DNA from 4 places in the Acidovorax sp. 107 genome. Region 1 is predicted to be linked to each of the others. Evidence: predicted binding sites of a transcription regulator. Region 1 holds the regulator's gene; each other region holds the start of a gene.
What was found. The regulator FNR, encoded in region 1, switches genes on or off when oxygen is low (the NO sensors DNR and NnrR bind a similar motif). The targets are predictions, from matches to a motif close to TTGATNNNNATCAA.
Positions count from the first base shown of each region.

Region 1 (2,196 bases):
CCTGCACACCAAAACTCAAGCGATTGAACCCCAGTTCGGCCAGCAGCGCCAATCGATCCGCGTTGACAGTACGCGGATCCACTTCGATCGAGTATTCCCCTCCCGGCGCAAGCGTGAAACTGCGTTTGAGCATGGCCATCAGCTCTCGCAAGCCAGCGTCCGAGAGAAAGGTGGGCGTTCCGCCGCCAAAGTGCAACTGACTGACCACCTGCCCCACCCCGCAGTGGGCCGTGTGCAGGTCAATCTCACGGCTCAGATAGCGCAAGTAGACGTCAGCACGGTCATGGTGCTTGGTAATGATCTTGTTACAAGCGCAGTAGTAACACAGCGATTCGCAAAACGGAATGTGCACGTACAAAGACAGCGGCATGGCCTTGGCCACCGTGCCTGAACGGCGTTGCTCCAGCGCCAGCACATAGTCTTCCTCACCGAACGCCTCCACAAAACGGTCGGCCGTTGGATACGATGTATAACGGGGCCCTGGCACGTCAAAACGGCGCAGAAGATCTTGCGAAACAGCAGTCATGGGAGAATTTCCTTGCGTACACCTTGACTGTGCCGTAGGCTCCAGGACACGTCCTTGACCTGCATCAAGTGAACCCATCGGCCATACGGCGACAATTTGATGAAGGTCAGCCGCTGGCCCGCGCCATGCTCAAATGTCCATGCGCGGCAAGCGCGATATGCCCGGCCACCAACCCAAGTCCAAGTGCTTATGAATCCGCTCACCATCAAAGTCGCCTGCTCCAACTGCAACCTTCGGGAGTTGTGCATGCCTGTGGGCCTGAATGAAGAACAGCTGCAGCGTATCGACGAGGTCGTTGCTGTGCGTCGCAAGGTCAAGCGTGGCGGCACCTTGTTCCGCAATGGCGAATCCTTCACATCCCTTTATGCGATCCGCACAGGATTCTTCAAGACCTGCGTGGCCACCGAAGATGGTCGCGACCAAGTCACGGGGTTTCAGATGGCGGGCGAGATCATCGGGCTGGACGGCATCGTCAATGACCACCACACCTGCGATGCGGTGGCACTGGAAGACGCCGAGGTCTGTGTCATGCCTTTCGACCGTATCGAAGAGCTGTCACGTGAAGTCACGGCCCTGCAGCACCATGTGCACAAGATCATGAGCCGCGAGATTGTGCGCGAGCATGGCGTGATGCTGCTGCTCGGCAGCATGCGCGCAGAAGAGCGTCTGGCAGCCTTCTTGCTGAACCTCGTACAGCGCCTGCATGCGCGGGGCTTCTCGCAGTCCGAGCTGGTGCTGCGCATGACGCGAGAAGAGATTGGCAGCTACCTAGGCCTCAAGCTCGAAACGGTCAGCCGCACGTTCTCCAAGTTTGTGGAGGAAGGTATCGTGGAGGTCAAGCAGCGCCATGTCCGCATCCTCGACACCGATGCCCTGCGGCGCATTGTGAATAGCCAGCAAACCTGCCACTGAGCAACGGCGGCACTCGCCCAGAGCCGGGCACTACACCAGGTTCGTGCAGTGCTGGCTCATTGCCGCCGGGCACGCAACGCGAGCCCAGACAGGCAACCGACAAAGTTCAGGAGCAAGAAGATGTCTTGCGGCAATCGTCGGGCCGCTCCGCATTGGGCACCGGACACCGGTTGACCTCAAAGGGTGACATGGACAGCAGTGTCGTCAGTGCGCTGGTGGCCATGGTGATGGCCCAGAACGCAAAAAAAGCAAGGGTGTAGACACCCTCCCTCGAAAACGCCAGAGGCTGCCCGAACCAGTGCAGGTCCTGGGGGTCCACCATGGCAAAAACAAGCATCTCCAGCACGCCCGCCATCAAGAAGGCGGGCCAGGCAATCCACATCAGGCGTTGCGTCCACATATCGATTTTGTCTCCTGGTGCTGCATGCGGTCACGCTCAGGCGTGAGACCGCAGGGTTGTCAGCGTGGTTGGTCCTGGACCGGGGTGGCCGCATGGTTGCGGGCCTTGAGGGCCGGCGCCAGACTCTTACCTGGAGCGACCAGGGTCTTGTTGATCTCGATACCCTGGCGGTAGTAGTCCTCGGCCACCACGGGATCGGGCCGCGAAATCGCGAGCCACAGGGTTACAAAGCCGGCCACGATCACGATCGCAGGCCCGGCAATCACCAGCCACACGTGGCCAAACTTCCACCAGGGCGGGGAAACTGCCGGCGTAGCGATGGCAGGGTTTGAAGGCATGGCGCTCTACTCCTCAACAA
Region 1 covers NZ_QBTZ01000001.1:1,052,066-1,054,261, reverse strand. Annotated here, with positions in the region: gene hemN (oxygen-independent coproporphyrinogen III oxidase) at 1-526, opposite strand, end outside; gene fnr (fumarate/nitrate reduction transcriptional regulator Fnr) at 716-1,438, shown strand; gene C8C99_RS04990 (hypothetical protein) at 1,545-1,838, opposite strand; gene C8C99_RS04985 (FixH family protein) at 1,898-2,176, opposite strand.

Region 2 (2,196 bases), 1.7 Mb from region 1:
CTGGTGGCCAAAAAAATCGAAGTCCACCCAGGTGTCGGTGCTTCGGCCCTCCTGGCAACCCAGCACGCCGCCATAAAAGCGGCGCGCGGCGTCCAGGTCGGTGACGTGAAAGGCAAGGTGAAAGAGGCTGCGCATCCTGCAAAGGATAGCAGCCAGGGCCGCGCTATGGGCGCGATGTGGGGGCAGGTCAAGCGGCTGATGGATCGGCAGCCATGTTGTCAAACTTCTTGAAATACTGGCGCGCCATGGCCACGAGCTGAGCGTCGGTCGGGTGGTCGGCCGCCACGGAGTCCACCACCACATCCGCCACCGCGGCATGGTGCTTGGCGGCCCAGTCGCGGAACTGATTGCGCACCAAGCCTGGCCCTGCCAGCAGCACCTCGCGGGTGTGCGTGAGCGTCTGGGCAATGTCTGCAAAGAACGGGGCCAGGTCGTCGGCCTTGCCCTGGTGCTTGTGGTGGCTGCGGGACTTGATGCGCTGGGCTTCGGCGTGTTCGCGGTCGAACATCACCACGTGGGCTTCGGACTGGTCCATCCAGACAACGGCGTGAAAAGTGCTCATGAATCGACTTTCTTGAAGTGAGGACATAACGGGGAAACGAGGTGTCTGACTGCGTGAGCCAGCTCACGCAGCGTGGTGGTGTTGCTCAGCCTTCTCCTGGCAGTGCACGCAGCGCGCAGCTTCGGGGGTGGCGTGCAGGCGGGCGGCAGTGATGTGGGCGCCGCAGTCGGTGCACTCCCCGTAGGTGCCTGTGTCGATGCGGGCCAGGGCGGCCTCGACGGCTGCGAGGTGTTCGGTTTCGCGTTCACCCAGGGCGAATTCCAGTTCGCGCTCGGTGGCCACTTGGGCGCGTGGGTCTTCGGGCTGCCCAAAGTGATCGGCCGCAGCCTCGGCGCGGCCGATGACACCACCGCGCTGCGCGGCCAGTTGGGCCAGCAACTCGGATTGCTGGGCCAGTAACTGCTGGCGGAAAGGTGCGGCTTGGGTCTTGTCCATGCGGGGTCTCCTCGGTGTGATCGGATACCTGCATGGTGCGCCTGCGCGCGGTGCCGGGGGTTGACCAGGGTCAAGGGATGGCGCGCGGTGTCACTGCCCGGGTGACACCGCTGCGGGGCGGGCTCAGCGCTTGGGCGGGCGCGCCAGCATTTCGGCGGTGTTGGTCTTGCGGTCTGCGTTCACGCGCTGCACATGGGGGCGCTCGGCCATGCGGGCCAGGTAGTCGCGCACGGGCAGGTCGGCCAGGTAGTCGCGGCCGTAGATGATCTTGGTGGCAGAGCTGACCAGCGGCAGGTGCACGATGGCGGCGCAGTCGGCCATCGTGAACGTGTCGCCGGCGACATAGGGGCTGAACCTTGCCAGCTGGCCGAAGGCAGCGATGTTCTTCTGCAGCTGTGCGCCGACCTTCTCGCGTGCGGTGTCGCTCACCGTGCCGCCGAAGAACGCCTGGGGGTACAGGTTGCGTGCCACCAGCTCCAGGTGCAGCTCCAGAAAGGTGATCAGCTCGCGCACCTTGGCGGCCTGGAAGGGGTCGGCCGGGATCAGCGGGTGCTCGGGGTGGGCGGTCTCGATGTAGTCGGCCATCACGGCCGACTCGCACAGTGCGCCTTGCGGCGTGCGCAGGTAGGGCACCTTGCCCAGCGGGCTGGCGCTGCGGTCGGTCTCGCCCACCCAGGCCAGTTCTTCAGTGAACGGCAGGCCCTTTTCGAGCAGGGCCAGCTTGACCTTGTTGTAGTAATTGCTGGCCGAAAAGCCGCAGAGTGTGAGCATGACGGTGTCTCCGTTGGGGTGGTGAATGCAGCCCGCATCCTAGGTGCGGGCGAGGCCGTAGGCCGTCGCGCAGATGACCTCGGTCAAGGAGTGCGTGCTCCGGCCCCCTACAATCCGCACCCATGTCCCCCCTGCAAACCATCCGCAGCCTTCGCTGGCTCGCCCGCCTTGTGCTGGCGTGGTTTGTGTTGTCGATCGGCGTGGCCGTGGCGTCGCCCCTGGTGCATCCGCAGTCCATGGAGCTGATCTGCTCGGGTTCGGGCGCGATCAAGGTGCTGGTCAAGACCGACGACGGCGCCAAGGAGCTGTCCAGCCACACGCTGGACTGCCCGCTGTGTGCGCACGTGGGCGCCCCCCCTCCCGTGTCGCAGGCCCAGCTGCCTGTGGTTCACCCCCTGGCGCATGCCTTGCGCCCCATCCCTGCCGCG
Region 2 covers NZ_QBTZ01000001.1:2,702,876-2,705,071, reverse strand. Annotated here, with positions in the region: gene C8C99_RS12655 (VOC family protein) at 1-135, opposite strand, end outside; gene C8C99_RS12650 (hypothetical protein) at 188-562, opposite strand; gene C8C99_RS12645 (TraR/DksA family transcriptional regulator) at 626-997, opposite strand; gene C8C99_RS12640 (glutathione S-transferase) at 1,121-1,768, opposite strand; gene C8C99_RS12635 (DUF2946 family protein) at 1,891-2,196, shown strand, end outside.
Region 2: a site for FNR is predicted at 1,058-1,071, ahead of C8C99_RS12645 (TraR/DksA family transcriptional regulator). Genes of this name have one in related genera too.

Region 3 (2,196 bases), 1.4 Mb from region 1:
GACTGGCCCCACAGTGCCAGGGTGTGCGCCCGCGAACAGCCATCGCGCCTGCTGAGCGGCTGCTGGTCTGATGAACAGGGAATCACACCATGACAGACGCCCCCCGCGCTTGCCCACGGCCGAGCAATCGACTGCGCACCGCGCCTTGCATCCCAACCCGGCAAGGTGGCTATGCAGCCCCGGAAGTATTGCGAACAGGCTCTGCGCTGTACCAGCCTTTGGTTGGCCAGCCCAGACTTCAGCCCAGCACTTCGCGCAGGGCGGCTTCGTACAGGCCAGTGAGCTTGTCCATCACGCCCAGCAGACGCTCGCTGGTGGTAGCCACCGCGTTCAGCCCTGCGTCATCGGCGGGGCGGCGCAGGGCCGATTCAAAGAACAGCCACTGCGAGTCGGCCAACTCCAGCTCGTTGCGGATGGCGGTGGTGGACACCGGCGCCGCCTTCAGCGTCTGCAGCGCCTGGCGGAAATCGGCCGCGTCGGACGCCAGCTGGGCCTGCACCACCTTGGACTCCACCTTGGCTGCATGCAGAAAATAGTTCTTGGCCAGGCGTTGTGACAGCATGCGCTGACGGCCCGCAAGGTTGACCAAGCGGGCACTGGGGGCGGGGGCCATTTTCTCGATGGACTCGGTCACGGCCTGCGCAATCAGCAGCGTGCGGTCGGCCTGCTCGGAAGCCGCCACCACCAGCGCAGTCTGGGTTGCTGGCGCGGCAGTCAGCTGGTTGAGCAATGCAAACTGCTTTTGCACCTCGGCCAGCTGGCGCCCCACATCGGCCGGCCACTGCCCCGACTGCGTGCCTTTGGCCAGCTCGCTGCTGCCCGACAGGGCCATCTTGCGCGCCAGTCCCATCACATCCACGGCAGCGCCAGGCAGCACCTGCAGGTACTGCTGGCAATAGGCCTTGGCCATGCGTTGCGATAGCGCACGGAACCAGCCCGCATAGTTGATGGCCCCCGACAGCCCCATCTGCGCCTGCGCGCTCAGGGCCCAGGTAGGCAGAAGGATGCCCGCCGCGACCCATTGAACAGCCACGCGGCGCTGGCACGGCATGGCATCGGCTGAAAATTCGCGCGTCAACATGGCAATCCCCTTGAAATCGGATGCCCATATTGTTGCGACGCACCATCCAAAGCGCACTGCGCCATGTCAAAGGCAGGCACACCCACGCCGGGGCAAAACTTGACCGCGATCAACTCCGCGTGCAGGGGCATACCCCCTTAGCACAGGCCCATGCGGCAAAATCGCGCCATGGCCGAACGTGTGATTCCTCTGGTGGACCAACGCATCGCCGCTCTGGCGGCGCGGGTGCCCACGCTCCCCGTAGCCCCCATGGGCCAGCTCACCGACACCCGAGGCCGCCCGCTGCGCGACCTGCGCATCAGCGTGACGGACCGCTGCAACTTCCGCTGCAACTACTGCATGCCCAAGGAAGTGTTCGACAAGGACTACCCCTACCTGCCGCACGGGGCGCTCCTGAGCTTTGAGGAAATCACGCGGCTGGCGCGGCTCTTTCTGGCGCATGGCGTGCGCAAGATCCGCCTGACGGGCGGCGAGCCCCTGCTGCGCAAGAACCTCGAAGACCTGGTGGCGCAACTGGCCCAGCTGCGCACCGTGGACGGCGTGGCGCCGGACCTCACCCTCACCACCAACGGCTCATTGCTCGCACGCAAGGCCCAGGCCCTGAAGGACGCGGGCCTGAACCGCGTGACGGTGAGCCTGGACGGCCTGGACGATGCAGTCTTCCGCCGCATGAACGATGTGGACTTTCCGGTGGCAGACGTGCTGGCCGGCATCGAGGCTGCACACGCCGCCGGGCTGTCGCACATCAAGGTCAACATGGTGGTCAAGCGCGGCACCAACGACCACGAGATCTTGCCCATGGCGCGCCACTTTCGCGGCACCGGCACCACGCTGCGCTTCATCGAATACATGGACGTGGGCGCCACCAACGGCTGGCGCATGGACGAGGTGCTGCCGTCGGCCGAACTCATCAAACGCCTGCGCGCCGAACTGCCGCTGGTGCAGCTGGACCCAAGCAACCCCGGCGAAACTGCCGAGCGCTGGGGTTATGCCAACGCAGCGGGCCAGCACGACCCTGCGCTGGGCGAGGTGGGCGTGATCAGCAGCGTGACCCAGGCCTTCTGCCACGACTGCAACCGCGCACGCCTGTCCACCGAAGGCAAGCTCTATCTGTG
Region 3 covers NZ_QBTZ01000001.1:2,418,182-2,420,377, forward strand. Annotated here, with positions in the region: gene C8C99_RS11340 (hypothetical protein) at 1-93, shown strand, start outside; gene C8C99_RS11345 (type IV pili methyl-accepting chemotaxis transducer N-terminal domain-containing protein) at 239-1,081, opposite strand; gene moaA (GTP 3',8-cyclase MoaA) at 1,250-2,196, shown strand, end outside.
Region 3: a site for FNR is predicted at 1,181-1,194, ahead of C8C99_RS11345 (type IV pili methyl-accepting chemotaxis transducer N-terminal domain-containing protein). Genes of this name have one in related genera too.

Region 4 (2,196 bases), 210 kb from region 1:
GATCATGATCACGCCGTGGGCGGTGAAGATCTGGTCGTAGTGGTGCGGCGGCAGGTACCCCATGTTGTCGCCAAAGGCCATGGCCTGTTGGAGGCGCATCATCACCGCGTCAGCAAAGCCGCGCAGCAGCATCACCAGGCCCAGGATCATGTACATGATCCCGATCTTCTTGTGGTCGATGCTGCAGATCCAGTCGCGCCACAGCGGGCCCCACAGGCGGAACTTGGTGATGCCCGCCATGACGGCGATGCCGCCCAGGACCACGGCAATGAAGGTCCACAACACGATGGGTTCGTGCGCCATCGGTACGGTGTCCCAGCTCAGGCGGCCCAGCGCCCAATGGGATGGAGAAAGGGTTTCAGAGGTCATAGGGAGACTCATTGGCGGATGCTGGTGCCGGAAGTGGGAGCCGGCGCATTGCGGGTTTCGAGTGCAGCCACCACCTGGGCGGCGTTTTGCACGGTGCAGACGTCCTGGGGCAGGTTCAGCCCCGCAGCGCGCATGTAGGCGTCGCCGCCCTGGGCATCAATCGCCATCATGTGGTGCATGCACATCTTTCCGTCTTCGACGCAGCGGTTGAGCACCTTGTCGTACAGGCCTTCCTCCACCGAGGCAAAGCGCTGCACCGGGTCGCGTTCGCTGGGCTTCACCAGGTTCAGGTAGGTGCCCTTGTCCAGGGGCTTGCCTTCGGTCTTGGCCTTTTTCACCCACTGGGCAAAGTCCTCGTTGCTCAGGCCATGGAACTTGAACGTCATGCCCGAGAAGCCCGCGCCGCTGTAGTGCGACGACATGCCCTTGAACACGCCGGGCTTGTTGATCACCGCGTTCAGCTCGGTCTGCATGCCGGGCATGGCGTAGATCATGCCGGCGAGGTCGGGCACGTAAAACGCGTTCATGGTGGACGTGGCCGTCAGCTTGAACAGGATGGGGCGGTCCACCGGGGCCGCCACTTCATTCACCGTGGCAATGCCTTGCTCGGGGTAGAAGAACAGCCACTTCCAGTCCATGGCCACCACCTGCACTTCGAGCGGCTTCACATCGGCGGGCACGGCGCGCTGCGCGTCGATGCGGTCGAGAGGCCGGTAGGGGTCGAGCTTGTGGGTCCCGATCCAGGTGATGGCGCCCAGCGCGATGATGATCAGCAAGGGCACGGTCCAGATCACCAGCTCCAGCGTCGTGGAGTGGTGCCATTCGGGGTCGTACTCGGCCTCGGTGTTGCCCTGGCGGTATTTCCAGGCAAACAGCAGCGTCAGCGCGATGACTGGCACGATGATGATGAGCATCAGCAGCGTGGCGGTGATGACCATCTGCCCTTGCTGGGCAGCGATGTCGCCGGCGGGGTTGAGCACGACAGCCTTGCTGCAGCCTGCCAGGCTGCCCAGGGCCGACAGAGCGAGCAGCCAGGTGGGCCCACGAAGTTGGGGAAGTTTGAGCATGTGAAGAGCGCGATCAGTGCGTTTGTTTCGGGTAAACGCGGATAACGGGATGCGTGCGAATGTACTAGCGCTAGCTTTTTTGTCGATTGGACATTTTGTCCAAGGTCAACCCAATTCGCAAAATTTGCACCAATTTGGTGCAAATTGCGGTTTCCATGACATTTCCAGCCCCTGGCATAGTGAAAGCGCACTTGTGGGCGGCAGAAGTTGCGTGTAGAACGAGGTGGTCTCACCCCGTCAGTTAGCTACACAACGTCAAGGAGCCATGTTCATGAGCAGCCCCGCCACTGCCACCTATCCTGCGGCCGGTTTTCACGAAAGCGCCGCCTCTCTCTCGCGGGCTGATACGCATGAAGACGTCACCCCCAGCGAAATCGCTGTGGGCGTGATCATCGGGCGCTCGTCCGAGTATTTCGACTTCTTCGTTTTCGGGATCGCCTGCGTTCTCGTCTTCCCGTCCTTCCTGTTTCCCTTCCTGTCCCGCCTGGACGGCACGCTGATGGCCTTCGCGCTGCTGGCCGTGGCCTTCGTGGTCCGTCCGGTGGGTACAGCCATCTCCATGGCCATCCAGCGGCGCTGGGGGCGGGGCACCAAGCTGACCATTGCGCTGTTCGTGCTGGGCGTCTGCACCGTGGGCATGGCCTTTTTGCCGGGCTACAAGGATGTGGGCACTACAGCCATCGTGGCGTTGCTGATCCTGCGTGTGGGCCAGGGCCTGGCGCTGGGCGGCTCGTGGGACGGCCTGCCGTCGCTGCTGGCC
Region 4 covers NZ_QBTZ01000001.1:837,998-840,193, forward strand. Annotated here, with positions in the region: gene cyoB (cytochrome o ubiquinol oxidase subunit I) at 1-369, opposite strand, end outside; gene cyoA (ubiquinol oxidase subunit II) at 378-1,436, opposite strand; gene C8C99_RS03930 (MFS transporter) at 1,708-2,196, shown strand, end outside.
Region 4: a site for FNR is predicted at 1,532-1,545, ahead of cyoA (ubiquinol oxidase subunit II). Genes of this name have one in related genera too.